One region of the Pantoea sp. At-9b genome, then DNA from elsewhere that is predicted to be linked to it. Evidence: predicted binding sites of a transcription regulator. Region 1 holds the regulator's gene; each other region holds the start of a gene.
The links. The regulator PurR, encoded in region 1, represses purine synthesis genes. The targets are predictions, from matches to a motif close to CANGCAAACGTTTGCNTG.

Region 1 (3,152 bases):
CCGCATGCGCCCATCAATGCCAGTTTGCATAACGCAGAGAAGAAAAGTGCGCGTGAAGATGAGCGTCGCAAACGACGTCCGGTAAAAACCAGCACGAAGAAATCCCGTCTTGCCACCAGTGTTCAGAAGCTAAAACTGAAAAAACAGCCGAAAACGGAAACGGCGCTGCACAAAACCACCCGCAGCAAAAAATCTCTGCTGAAGTCACCGTCTAAAAAATATGGCCACCAGCGCACCGCCAAAAGAGCGGAGAAGCAGGATGATGGCGGCGATCTGACCACCATCAAGATGAGCAACTCCCACCGTCAGCGCTATCAGAAAGCCCGTGAAACCGCCATGAACAAACTGATGGGGCAGATTGGCAAGCCTTATCAATGGGGTGGCACCTCACCGCATACCGGTTTCGATTGCAGTGGCCTGGTGTGGTACGCCTACAAGGATCTGGTCAAATACAAATTCCCCCGCACCGCCAACGAAATGTACCATCTGCGCGATGCGGCACCGATTAAGCGCGATATGCTGGAGAAAGGCGATTTGGTGTTCTTCCGCATCAATCATCGCGGCACCGCTGATCATGTGGGTGTTTATCTCGGCAATGGCAAATTTATCCAGTCACCGCGTACCGGTAAAGACATTCAGATCAGTGCGTTGGGTGAGGACTACTGGTTGAAACATTATGTTGGCGCTCGCCGGATGATGACGCCCAAAACCATCCGCTAACCCGCCGCCCGCGAGCAGAAAAAGCCGGACTGATTTTTCAGATCCGGCTTTTTTTATTAATGAAGGATCGCGGTGAAGCTGAACACGATAATCATTAACAGCGCGCCCACAGTGGTAAACAGCGCCAGTTTCAGGTCGGTACTCATCACAACTCCTTAGTCACATTAATTGAAGGGTTATCGTAATTTTGTCACAGCCCCCGGCAAAAATCTCGTCTTATCCGCGCCAGCTTGCTAGAATCGCCGCCTTTCGTTGCGCAACAGATTTTGCGCACGCTGTGTTTGCGGCAAGTTAAAGTGTTATTGACTGAGTGTTAAGGTCTTTTTCTTCGCCATTTGCCCCGAAAATCGGGGCGTAAAACCATTAGCAGACGCAAACGTTTAACAATATACTTATCAGTTAGTTGCGATAAGCCCGGGAGTACCATTTTCATGGCAACAATTAAAGATGTGGCGAAACGCGCCGGTGTCTCCACCACCACGGTTTCGCATGTCATCAACAAGACGCGTTTTGTCGCGGAAGAGACGCGTAACGCCGTATGGGAAGCGATCAAAGAGCTGCATTACTCGCCCAGCGCCGTGGCGCGCAGCCTGAAAGTCAACCACACCAAAACGCTGGGACTGCTGGCGACCTCCAGCGAAGCCCCCTATTTCGCCGAGATTATCGAAGCAGTGGAGAACCATTGTTTCGACCGTGGCTACACGCTGATCCTTGGCAACGCGCATAACGATCTGCAAAAACAGCGCGCTTATCTGTCGATGATGGCGCAGAAACGCGTCGATGGCCTGCTGGTCATGTGTTCTGAGTACCCTGATGACCTGCTGACCATGCTGGAAGAGAACCGCAACATCCCGATGGTGGTGATGGACTGGGGCGCATCGCGCGGCGACTTCACTGATACGGTGCAGGATAATGCCTTCCAGGGCGGCTATCTTGCGGGTCGTTATCTGATCGAACGTGGTCATCGCGACATTGGTGCCATCCCCGGGCAAATGGAACGTAACACCGGCGGTGGCCGCCATGCGGGTTTCATGCAAGCGCTGAATGAAGCGGGTATCAACGTTCGGCCGGATTGGATCGTGCAGGGCGACTTCGAACCGGAGTCCGGTTATCAGGCGATGCAGCAGATCCTCAATCAGAAGCAACGTCCGACTGCCGTGTTCTGCGGCGGCGATATCATGGCGATGGGCGCGATTTGCGCTGCGGATGAGATGGGTCTGCGCGTGCCGCAGGATATTTCCGTGATCGGCTATGACAATGTGCGCAACGCGCGTTATTTCACTCCGGCGCTGACGACCGTGCACCAGCCTAAAGCTCAACTGGGTGAAAAAGCCCTGGAGATGTTGCTGGATCGCATCACCAGTAAGCGTGAAGAACCCCAGACCATTGAGGTTCAGCCCACGCTGATTGAACGCCGTTCCGTCGCTGACGGCCCGTTCCGCGATTATCGTCGCTAAGCCTCCGTTTCGCTCAGCCATTCCTGGTTGAGCGTTTCGGCATCACCGAGATAGCTCAGCAACCAGCCTAATGCCGGTGAGTTGCGTTGTTCCGACCAACTGACACAACACGGGCTATCCGGGAATGGCGTGGGTAACGCTAATTCGGTCAGTGCACCGCTATCCAGCAACGGTCGGGCTAAATGGCCCGGCACCATGCCGACGCAGAGTCCGGCAAGCAGGCAGTCAAGGCCGGTTTCCCATTCCGGCACCACCAGCCGACGCTGATTATCCAGCGTCCATGTCATACGTCGCGGCAACGCCCGCGAGGTGTCTTCCAACACCAGCGAAGGCCAGGCGCGCAGCGTTTCGTCGTCCAGCCGTGCGCTTTGCGCCAGCGGATGTTCGGGGCTAACCACACAGCGCCAGTTCAAGGCCCCCATATCCTGAAACGAGAAACGTCCACCGACCGGGATCGCTTGGGTCGCACCAATTGCCACATCAACCCGCCCGTCCGCCAGCGCATCCCAGACGCCATTGAACACCTCATAGCTGATAATCAGCTCCATGTCGGGAAAGTGACGGTAGAAATCCCTGACCAGTTGCCGGGTACGCTGCGGCTTCACAATACAATCTACCGCGATACTGAGCTGCCCACGCCAGCCGTTCGCCAGTTGCTGACACTGTCGCCGCGTCGCCAGCATTTTTTTGATAACACTGCGCCCCTCACGGACAAAATGCTCCCCTGCCGCCGTCAATACCACTTCCCGATGCTGACGTTCAAACAGCGGCACGGCCAGCCAGGTTTCGAGCTGACGTACCGTATAGCTGATGGCAGAAGGCACCCGATGCAGCTCCTGCGCCGCTGCACTGAAACTGCCGGTGCGCGCCACCGCATCTACCACTTCAAGCGCGTATTCAGACCACATTTTTCTGCCTGCAAATTTTTTGATAGCAACGCGCAAATATTAGCGTTTCACAAAGCCCGGCGCACGC
Region 2 (3,152 bases), 630 kb from region 1:
AACCTTCGACTTTTACCGCAGCAGCGGCTTTGATAGCGCGGGCAATGGCATCGTCGGTGTTGTCACCGGTGGCGAGTGCGACGCCGAGACGGCGTTGACCGGCAATTTCTGGTTTACCGAACAGGCGTAACTGCAATCCTGCCCCCAGTGCAGCTTCAACATTCACGAAGCGGACATTGGTGCTCTCCAGTTGCGGCAGAATCACTGCCGAGGCCGCAGCACCGTACTGACGGATACCGCCAATCGGCAAGCCGAGGAAAGCGCGTACATGCAGCGCGAACTCAGACAGATCCTGAGAAATCAACGTTACCATGCCGGTATCATGCGGGCGCGGTGACACTTCGCTAAAGATGACCTCGTCACCACACACGAACAATTCCACGCCGAACAGGCCATAACCGCCCAGTGCGGTGACCACTTTTTCAGCGATTTCCTGCGCCCGTTGCAGAGCCAGTTCGCTCATCTGCTGCGGCTGCCAGGATTCGCGGTAATCGCCATCTTCCTGACGGTGACCGATTGGCGCGCAGAAATGAATGCCATCCACCGCGCTGATGGTCAGCAGCGTGATTTCGAAATCAAACTTCACCACCCCTTCCACAATCACACGTCCGGCACCGGCACGGCCGCCTTGTTGCGCGTAATCCCAGGCCTTATCGAGCTGGCTGGCGTCACGGATAAAGCTCTGGCCTTTACCGGATGAACTCATCACCGGTTTGACGATGCAGGGGAAACCAATGGCAGTGGCCGCCGCAACAAAGTTTTCTTTGCTGTCGGCAAATTGGTAAGTGGAGGTTGGCAACGCCAGTTCTTCGGCAGCCAGACGACGGATACCTTCGCGGTTCATGGTCAGGCGTGCGGCACGGGCAGTCGGCACCACCTTTTGTCCCTGCTGCTCCAGTTCAAGCAGTTTTTCTGTGGCGATAGCTTCAATTTCTGGCACCACGAAATCGGGTTTTTCCAGCGCAATCAGGGCGGCCAACGCGTCACCATCCAGCATGTTAATCACATGGCTGCGGTGGGCAACATGCATAGCAGGCGCATCGGCGTAGCGATCCACCGCGATCACTTCCACACCCAGACGCTGGCACTCCAGTGCCACTTCTTTACCCAGCTCGCCTGAACCTAACAGCATGACACGCGTTGCGGCAGGACGCAGCGCGGTTCCGAGAGTCGTCATAATTTCACCTTAGCAGTCAAAATGCGCGCGCAGTATATACGAAAACGTTTGCGTTCTCATCTTTTCCACATCACAAGGTTTGCCTTACTTTGCGCCGTTCTGACGTTTCCTGACATCCACTGCGGCAGCATGTGAAACCCGGATCTTAAACAGGAGTTAAACGATGAATAACTGGCTGCAGCAAATTCAATCGGTACTGAAGAAGCAGGGAAGCGGCGGTAAAGGGAGCGGATTAAGCGACATGCTGGCCCCCGGCGCGTTAGGTGGACTGGCTGGCCTGTTGATTGCCAGCAAATCTTCACGCAAGCTGCTGACCAAATACGGCGGCAAAGCGCTGATTATCGGCGGCGGGGCAGCAGCGGGCGCAGTGCTGTGGAATAAATATAAGCAACGGGTACGCGAAAGCCATCAGGATGAGCCAGGTTTTGGTCAGGTGCAAACGCCGCTTGATCAGCGAGCTGAGCGCCTGGTCACCGCCCTGGTGTTCGCCGCCAAGAGTGATGGCCATATTGATGATCGCGAACGTGCCGCGATTGAACAGCAGATTCATCAGGCGGGCTATGGTGCGCAGGCGGAAGCCTTGATCCAACAGGCGATGAACCGCCCGCTTGATCCACACTGGCTGGCGGCCGATGTGAAAAATGAAGAAGAGGCACTGGAACTCTATTTCCTCAGTTGCGCGGCCATTGACGTCGACCACTTTATGGAGCGCAGTTATCTGGCGGCGCTGGGCGATGCCTTAAAGATCCCGCAAGATGTGCGTGACGAAATGCAAAACGATCTCGCGGCTGAAAAAGCTGCCTTACCCGCCAGTTAATCCCCGCACAGGCCACCTGTGTGGCCTTGTTTTACATTTTCCTGGTACTCAATGGCTTGGCATCCAGCGCGATCGGTGCCACGCTTGCAGGATGTTGTCTCTTCAGGGAAATAAACCGTTATGAATCAGCCTCAGGCAAAAAAAATCCCTCACCCAATGACCCTGCACGGGGAAACACGCACCGACAATTATTTCTGGCTCCGTGATGACGATCGGGAAAATCCCGACGTGCTCGATTATCTGCATGCCGAAAATGACTATGGCAAAGCGATGATGGCCAGTCAGGCACCGCTACAGGATCGGGTGTTGAAAGAGATTATCGACCGCATTCCGCAACAGGATCATTCGGTACCCTACGTGAAAAATGGCTACCGCTACCAAAGCCGCTATGAACGCGGCAATGAGTATCCGGCCTATTACCGTCAGCCGCAGGACGCCGCTGTCGCTGCCGAGTGGCAATTGCTGCTTGATGGCAATCAGCGCGCCTCGCACAGCGATTTCTACACTATGGGCGCGCTGGCGATCAGCCCGGATAACCAGGTGATGGCGCTGGCAGAGGATTTCCTTTCCCGCCGCCAGTATGGCATCCGTTTTCGCAACCTGGTCAGCGGTAGCTGGTATCCCGAGGTGCTGAGTGATGCGTCGTCCAGCCTCGCCTGGGCCAATGATTCGCGCACCGTCTATTACGTGCGGAAGCATCCCAAGACCTTGCTGGCTTACCAGGTATGGCGTCACGAATTGGGGCATCCGCAATCTGACGATCAACTGGTGTACGAAGAGCAGGACGATACTTTCCATCTTAGCGTGCACAAGACTACCTCTGAGCACTTCATCCTGATTGCGCTGTTTAGTACCACCACCAGCGAAATTCAGCTGATTGATGCGGAGTATCCGGACGCCCAGCCGCAGGTATTTTGTCCGCGTCGCCGCGACCACGAATACACCGTCGACCATTATAATCATCAGTTCTATATTCGTTCGAACCGCGAGGGTAAGAATTTCGGCTTATACCGCAGCGCCTGGCTGGCAGAACACCGCTGGCAAACGCTGATTCCGGCCCGCGATCAGGTGGTACTGGAAGATTTCCAGCTGTTCAAACATTGGCTGGTGGTGGAAGAACGGTCGCGAGGGGTGACCAGTCTGCGCCAGATCCATTGG
Region 3 (3,152 bases), 300 kb from region 1:
CGCGCGTCATATACACCAACCCTTTGTTGTTGGTGTCGATCATATTTTCCCAATCTTCGATATTGGCTTTATGCGCGGGTTCAATACCCAGTGCCAGACCGGCATTGTTAACCAGCACATCAACATTGCGCCATTCGGCGGGCAGCGCGGCAATCACCTCTTCGATGGCAGCGCGGTTACGCACATCCAGTTGTACGGTGTAGAGATTGTCGCCCAACTCGTCTTTTAATTCCTGCAAACGCTCAACGCGGCGTCCGCTGGCGATCACTTTATGACCTGTAGCAATGAAGCGGCGGGTGATACTTTGACCAAAACCGGCCGTCGCACCGGTAACAAAAATAATCATCTCACTGTTCCTCAAACGATTAAGCGTTAGATTAATTTATTGATTCAGATTGAAAAAATCCACCTCAAATTTAAAATAAGGCCAGTGTCCCGCAAATCGGGAAATAGGGAATGAACGCTTATGGATGACGAAACCATTGCTTTGATTAATGAACTGGCACTCGTCCAGACCCAGGAACAGCTTGAGGCAATGAATCTCAAGCTCACCCTTGATTTTCTCACAAAAAGTCAATCGCTTATGGTGGAACAAACGCGTGGGAAAGTTTTGGATTGGAGCGATTGGTTCCGTAATCATCACCATCGGCTAGAAAATAAGTTCACCCTCGCGGTGTCGACAAAAGGCAGGCCGCCAATGACCATCGGTGCGGCAGTTTTCTCATACGACATGAGAAACCAGATTGTTAATATACATATGGTCGAGCATTTTAAACGGGTTGCTTACGATGACCCGCTTACCGGTCGAATGGGTTTTGTTGCATTAAACGTTGCATTTATCTTCGCTCGCACAGTTCAGGCCACACATATTCGTGTCATTAATCCACTCGAACATGCTAAAGCTTATTATTCGTATTTAACTTTTGAACCTCTTTCTGGGGGAAGTATGGAAGCTTCACTGAGATCCATTCAGGATAAACTGGTGCATTTAAGAGGTCTGGCTGGACTGCATGATTTTGAGTCGGCTGAAGACTAACTTAAGCTGCTGTAGAACATTTGAGCAGAAGGGAGTAGACTCAGTAAAGCCGTTGACGGGAGAAAAACATGAGAACCACTCAAGAAATACTTGACGCTATGAGTCCTGAGTTGCAAAAAAATGCAATCAAAGCTGTGAATGACTCTCACATGTTTTCAACCACTCTCGCACAAGTGCCATCTCCTTCAGTGTTAAATGGTGTGGTTGAATGTGCTGACGATAGCGCCCATCGCAACGAAGCATGTGCTTAATCTGTATGACTAAATCAATTAAGGTCGCTAAGGCGGCCTTTTTTAATGCCTGATATCTACTGCTGAATTTTACCTGCACGCTTTCAGCGCACCGCTGCACCAACATGGCACAACCGAGCGCGCGGCAAAGGTCATCAAAACGCGCGCTTCACGGCAATTGTTAAATCGCAACCGATTGCGAAACTGAGCAACCGTTTGCGCACTCGGTTGCTTGCGCAAACAGCCATAAAAATAGCTTATATCAACCTAATTCATTGAATATAAACATAAAAACAAGTTATTTGCGTTGGCATGCAGTTTGCAAAACTCATTAAAGGCCATCACCTGCCATAACAATGAGAACGCAAGGAACTCCTTATGTCTTTTGCATCCGAAACCACGCTGCGTGCCAGTTTTTTTGATTTTACTGCCGTGGCGCAGCAACCCGATACCATTGCTGACCAGTCTCGCTATCTCGAAGACGGTGTACTGACGCTGCGCGACGGCAAAGTGGTCAGTCTGGAAAGTTGGGAAAGCGCGCAGTCGTGGATTAATCCGGCCACGCTCATCGATCTGCGCGGCAAACTGATCGTGCCGGGTTTTATCGATACCCATATTCACTACCCGCAAACTGAGATGATAGGGGCTTTTGGTGAGCAGCTGCTGGAGTGGCTGAACCAATACACCTTCCCGGTGGAAAGCCAGTATCACTGTCCCGACCACGCGGCGCAGATGTCCGCGTTTTTCCTGCATCAATTGCTGGCGAACGGCACCACCACCGCGCTGGTGTTTGGTACGGTGCACCCGCAATCGGTGGAAGCGCTGTTTAGCGCCGCAGAACAACTGAATATGCGCCTGATTGCCGGTAAGGTGATGATGGATCGCAACGCACCGGCGTACCTGACCGAGACCCCGCAGGCCAGTTATCTGGAAACCCGTGCCCTGATTGAGCGTTGGCACAACCGTGGCCGCCTGAGTTATGCGCTGACGCCGCGCTTTGCCCCGACATCATCACCCCAGCTACTGGAGAAAGTCCGTCAGTTGCGCGCAGAGTTCCCCGATACCTGGCTGCATACCCATCTGAGCGAAAATCCACAGGAAATCGCCTGGGTCAAAGAACTGTTCCCGGACCATAACGGTTACCTTGATGTGTATCACCAGCATCAGCTCACCGGCAAACGTAGCGTTTTCGCTCACTGCCTGCATCTCGATGACCATGAGTGGCAATGCCTGCACGATACCGACTCGTCGATCGCCTTCTGCCCAACCTCTAACCTGTTTCTCGGCAGCGGATTGTTCAACATCAAACGCTGCTGGCAGCAGGGCGTGCGCATGGGGATTGGCACCGATGTGGGCGCAGGCACCACGTTTAACCTGTTACAGACCCTGGGTGAGGCGTACAAAGTGGGCCAGCTCCAGCGTTATAAACTCAGCGCCTGCGAAGCCTTTTACCATGCCACGCTGGGCGGGGCGCATGCGCTCGATCTCGATCATGCGATCGGTAACTTCAACCCCGGTAAAGAGGCGGATTTTGTGGTGCTTGATCCCGCCGTCTCCGCGTTGCAGCAATTGCGCTATGCCAACAGCAAAGATATCTGGGAAAAATTGTTTGTGCTGATGACGCTGGGCGACGATCGCAACATCGCCCAGACCTGGGTCAACGGGCAGCCGGTCTGGCAACGGGAAAGCGGGGTAAAAGCGGCATGATTCAGTTTCTGTTAAATAACCGGCTGGTCACCGAGTGCGATCTCGATCCCAATCTCAGCGTGTTGAATTATCTGCGCAATCACCAGCAGCGCCGTGGCACCAAAGAAGGCTGTGCCTCCGGCGATTGTGGTGCCTGCACCGTGACGCTGGGAACGGTGGTGGAAGGTCGTATGCGCTAT
Region 4 (3,152 bases), 1.6 Mb from region 1:
AAGGCCAGGTAAGGTTCTTCGCGTTGCATCGAATTAAACCACATGCTCCACCGCTTGTGCGGGCCCCCGTCAATTCATTTGAGTTTTAACCTTGCGGCCGTACTCCCCAGGCGGTCGACTTAACGCGTTAGCTCCGGAAGCCACGCCTCAAGGGCACAACCTCCAAGTCGACATCGTTTACAGCGTGGACTACCAGGGTATCTAATCCTGTTTGCTCCCCACGCTTTCGCACCTGAGCGTCAGTCTTTGTCCAGGGGGCCGCCTTCGCCACCGGTATTCCTCCAGATCTCTACGCATTTCACCGCTACACCTGGAATTCTACCCCCCTCTACAAGACTCTAGCCTGCCAGTTTCGAATGCAGTTCCCAGGTTAAGCCCGGGGATTTCACATCCGACTTGACAGACCGCCTGCGTGCGCTTTACGCCCAGTAATTCCGATTAACGCTTGCACCCTCCGTATTACCGCGGCTGCTGGCACGGAGTTAGCCGGTGCTTCTTCTGCGGGTAACGTCAATTGCTGAAGTTATTAACTCCAACACCTTCCTCCCCGCTGAAAGTACTTTACAACCCGAAGGCCTTCTTCATACACGCGGCATGGCTGCATCAGGCTTGCGCCCATTGTGCAATATTCCCCACTGCTGCCTCCCGTAGGAGTCTGGACCGTGTCTCAGTTCCAGTGTGGCTGGTCATCCTCTCAGACCAGCTAGGGATCGTCGCCTAGGTGAGCCGTTACCCCACCTACTAGCTAATCCCATCTGGGGTTCATCCGATGGTGTGAGGCCCGAAGGTCCCCCACTTTGGTCTTGCGACGTTATGCGGTATTAGCTACCGTTTCCAGTAGTTATCCCCCTCCATCGGGCAGATCCCCAGACATTACTCACCCGTCCGCCACTCGTCACCCAAGGAGCAAGCTCCTCTGTGCTACCGTTCGACTTGCATGTGTTAGGCCTGCCGCCAGCGTTCAATCTGAGCCATGATCAAACTCTTCAATTTAAAGTTTGATGCTCAAAGAATTAAACTTCGTAATGAATTACGTGTTCACTCTTGAGACTTGATATTTTTTAAGTCCGTAGACTTTTGATATCAATCCTGCGAGTGCCCACACAGATTGTCTGATAAATTGTTAAAGAGCAGTGCGAACAGCGGGTTAACCGTCTGTCGCGAGGTGGCGTATATTACGCTTTCCTCTTTCAGAGTCAATCACTTTTTTCAGCGATTTTCTCCGGCGAGAGTTCCTTCAGAACTTCTCTCTCAACACCGCATTTCGTAAACCGTTGTGCCGTGTCGATGGAGGCGCATTATAGGGAGTTGTTCGGCATGCGCAACCGCTAATTTCAATAAAAACAACCGTTCGCTGCATTCCACAGCAAAACCCCGCCTTATACCCACTTACACACAAAGTTATCCACATCCTTTGAGAGAAATGAATTTAGGCGAGCATCGCGCAAACGTTTTCGCTACAATGCCCCGCGACGTGAAGGATGCCCCTTTTGGGGCGTTACCTGAGGCCAACGTTTCTTCTATATAGAAGAAAAACGCTAAGCTTGATGTAACGCTCTTATTTACGCGAAACAAAGCCAAGGGATAAAACCACCATGCAACAACGTCGTCCAGTACGCCGCGCTCTGCTGAGTGTCTCAGACAAAGCCGGTATCCTCGAATTTGCTCAGGCACTCTCCAGCCGTGGTGTTGAGCTGCTCTCCACAGGTGGTACTGCACGCCTGCTGGCAGATGCGGGCCTGCCGGTCACTGAAGTGTCTGACTACACCGGTTTTCCGGAAATGATGGATGGACGCGTCAAAACGCTGCACCCGAAAGTGCATGGCGGCATTCTGGGTCGTCGCGGCCAGGATGATGCCATCATGGCGCAGCACGCTATCAATCCTATCGACATGGTGGTCGTTAACCTCTATCCCTTCGCCCAGACGGTGGCAAAACCGGGCTGTACGCTGGAAGATGCGGTAGAAAACATCGATATCGGCGGCCCCACCATGGTGCGCTCCGCCGCGAAGAACCACAAAGACGTCGCCATTGTGGTTAAGAGCAGCGATTACGACGCTATCATTGCCGAGCTGGACGCCAACGAAAACTCCCTGACGCTGGACACCCGTTTCGACCTGGCGATTAAAGCCTTCGAACACACCGCCGCCTACGACAGCATGATTGCTAACTACTTTGGTAGCCTGGTGCCGGCCTATCACGGCGAGAGCAAAGAGCCTGCCGGTCGTTTCCCGCGCACACTGAATCTGAACTTCATTAAGAAGCAGGATATGCGTTACGGCGAGAACAGCCATCAGGATGCCGCTTTCTATATAGAAGAGAACGTGGCGGAAGCCTCGGTTGCCACAGCGCAGCAAGTGCAGGGTAAAGCGCTGTCCTACAACAACATTGCCGATACCGATGCGGCACTGGAGTGCGTCAAAGAGTTCAGTGAAGCCGCCTGCGTGATTGTGAAACACGCCAACCCGTGCGGTGTGGCCGTGGGCAGTTCGATTCTCGATGCCTATGAGCGCGCATACAAAACCGATCCTACCTCGGCATTTGGCGGCATCATCGCTTTCAACCGTGAACTGGACGAAGCCACCGCGCAAGCCATCATCAGCCGTCAGTTCGTGGAAGTGATCATCGCTCCTTCCGCCTCTGAAGCCGCACTGAAAGTCACCGCCAGCAAACAGAATGTCCGCGTGCTGGTGTGTGGTCAGTGGCAGGATCGCGTTGCCGGTCTGGATTTCAAACGTGTTAACGGTGGTTTGCTGGTGCAGGACCGCGATCTGGGTATGGTCGATGCCAGCCAGCTGCGTGTCGTAAGCAAACGCCAGCCGACGGAACAGGAACTGCGTGATGCCCTGTTCTGCTGGAAAGTGGCGAAATTCGTTAAATCCAACGCCATTGTTTATGCGCGTGACAATATGACCATCGGTATTGGTGCAGGCCAGATGAGCCGCGTCTATTCCGCGAAAATCGCGGGTATCAAGGCGGGCGATGAAGGTCTGGAAGTGCAAGGTTCTGCGATGGCCTCTGATGCCTTCTTCCCGTTCCGCGATGGCATTGATGCTGCGGCTGCCGTCGGTGTCACCTGTGTGATTCAGCCGGGTGGTTCGATTCGCGATGATGAAGTCATTGCCGCCGCCGATGAGCACGGCATCGCGATG

Region 2: purT (formate-dependent phosphoribosylglycinamide formyltransferase) is a predicted target of PurR. The motif match lies at 1,215-1,232, and genes of this name have one in related genera.
Region 3: guaD (guanine deaminase) is a predicted target of PurR. The motif match lies at 1,452-1,469, and genes of this name have one in related genera.
Region 4: purH (bifunctional phosphoribosylaminoimidazolecarboxamide formyltransferase/IMP cyclohydrolase) is a predicted target of PurR. The motif match lies at 1,442-1,459, and genes of this name have one in related genera.

What each region holds. Positions count from the first base shown of each region.
Region 1 covers NC_014837.1:1,863,818-1,866,969, reverse strand. The annotation lists gene PAT9B_RS08550 (C40 family peptidase) at 1-720, shown strand, start outside; gene PAT9B_RS30570 (YnhF family membrane protein) at 777-866, opposite strand; gene purR (HTH-type transcriptional repressor PurR) at 1,152-2,177, shown strand; gene punR (DNA-binding transcriptional activator PunR) at 2,174-3,085, opposite strand.
Region 2 covers NC_014837.1:2,491,355-2,494,506, reverse strand. The annotation lists gene purT (formate-dependent phosphoribosylglycinamide formyltransferase) at 1-1,177, opposite strand, end outside; gene PAT9B_RS11575 (tellurite resistance TerB family protein) at 1,341-1,994, shown strand; gene PAT9B_RS11570 (S9 family peptidase) at 2,115-3,152, shown strand, end outside.
Region 3 covers NC_014837.1:2,168,649-2,171,800, reverse strand. The annotation lists gene ydfG (bifunctional NADP-dependent 3-hydroxy acid dehydrogenase/3-hydroxypropionate dehydrogenase YdfG) at 1-346, opposite strand, end outside; gene PAT9B_RS09950 (hypothetical protein) at 467-1,036, shown strand; gene PAT9B_RS30575 (hypothetical protein) at 1,105-1,287, shown strand; gene guaD (guanine deaminase) at 1,645-2,973, shown strand; gene xdhA (xanthine dehydrogenase small subunit) at 2,970-3,152, shown strand, end outside.
Region 4 covers NC_014837.1:265,044-268,195, reverse strand. The annotation lists rRNA gene PAT9B_RS01175 (16S ribosomal RNA) at 1-993, opposite strand, end outside; gene purH (bifunctional phosphoribosylaminoimidazolecarboxamide formyltransferase/IMP cyclohydrolase) at 1,596-3,152, shown strand, end outside.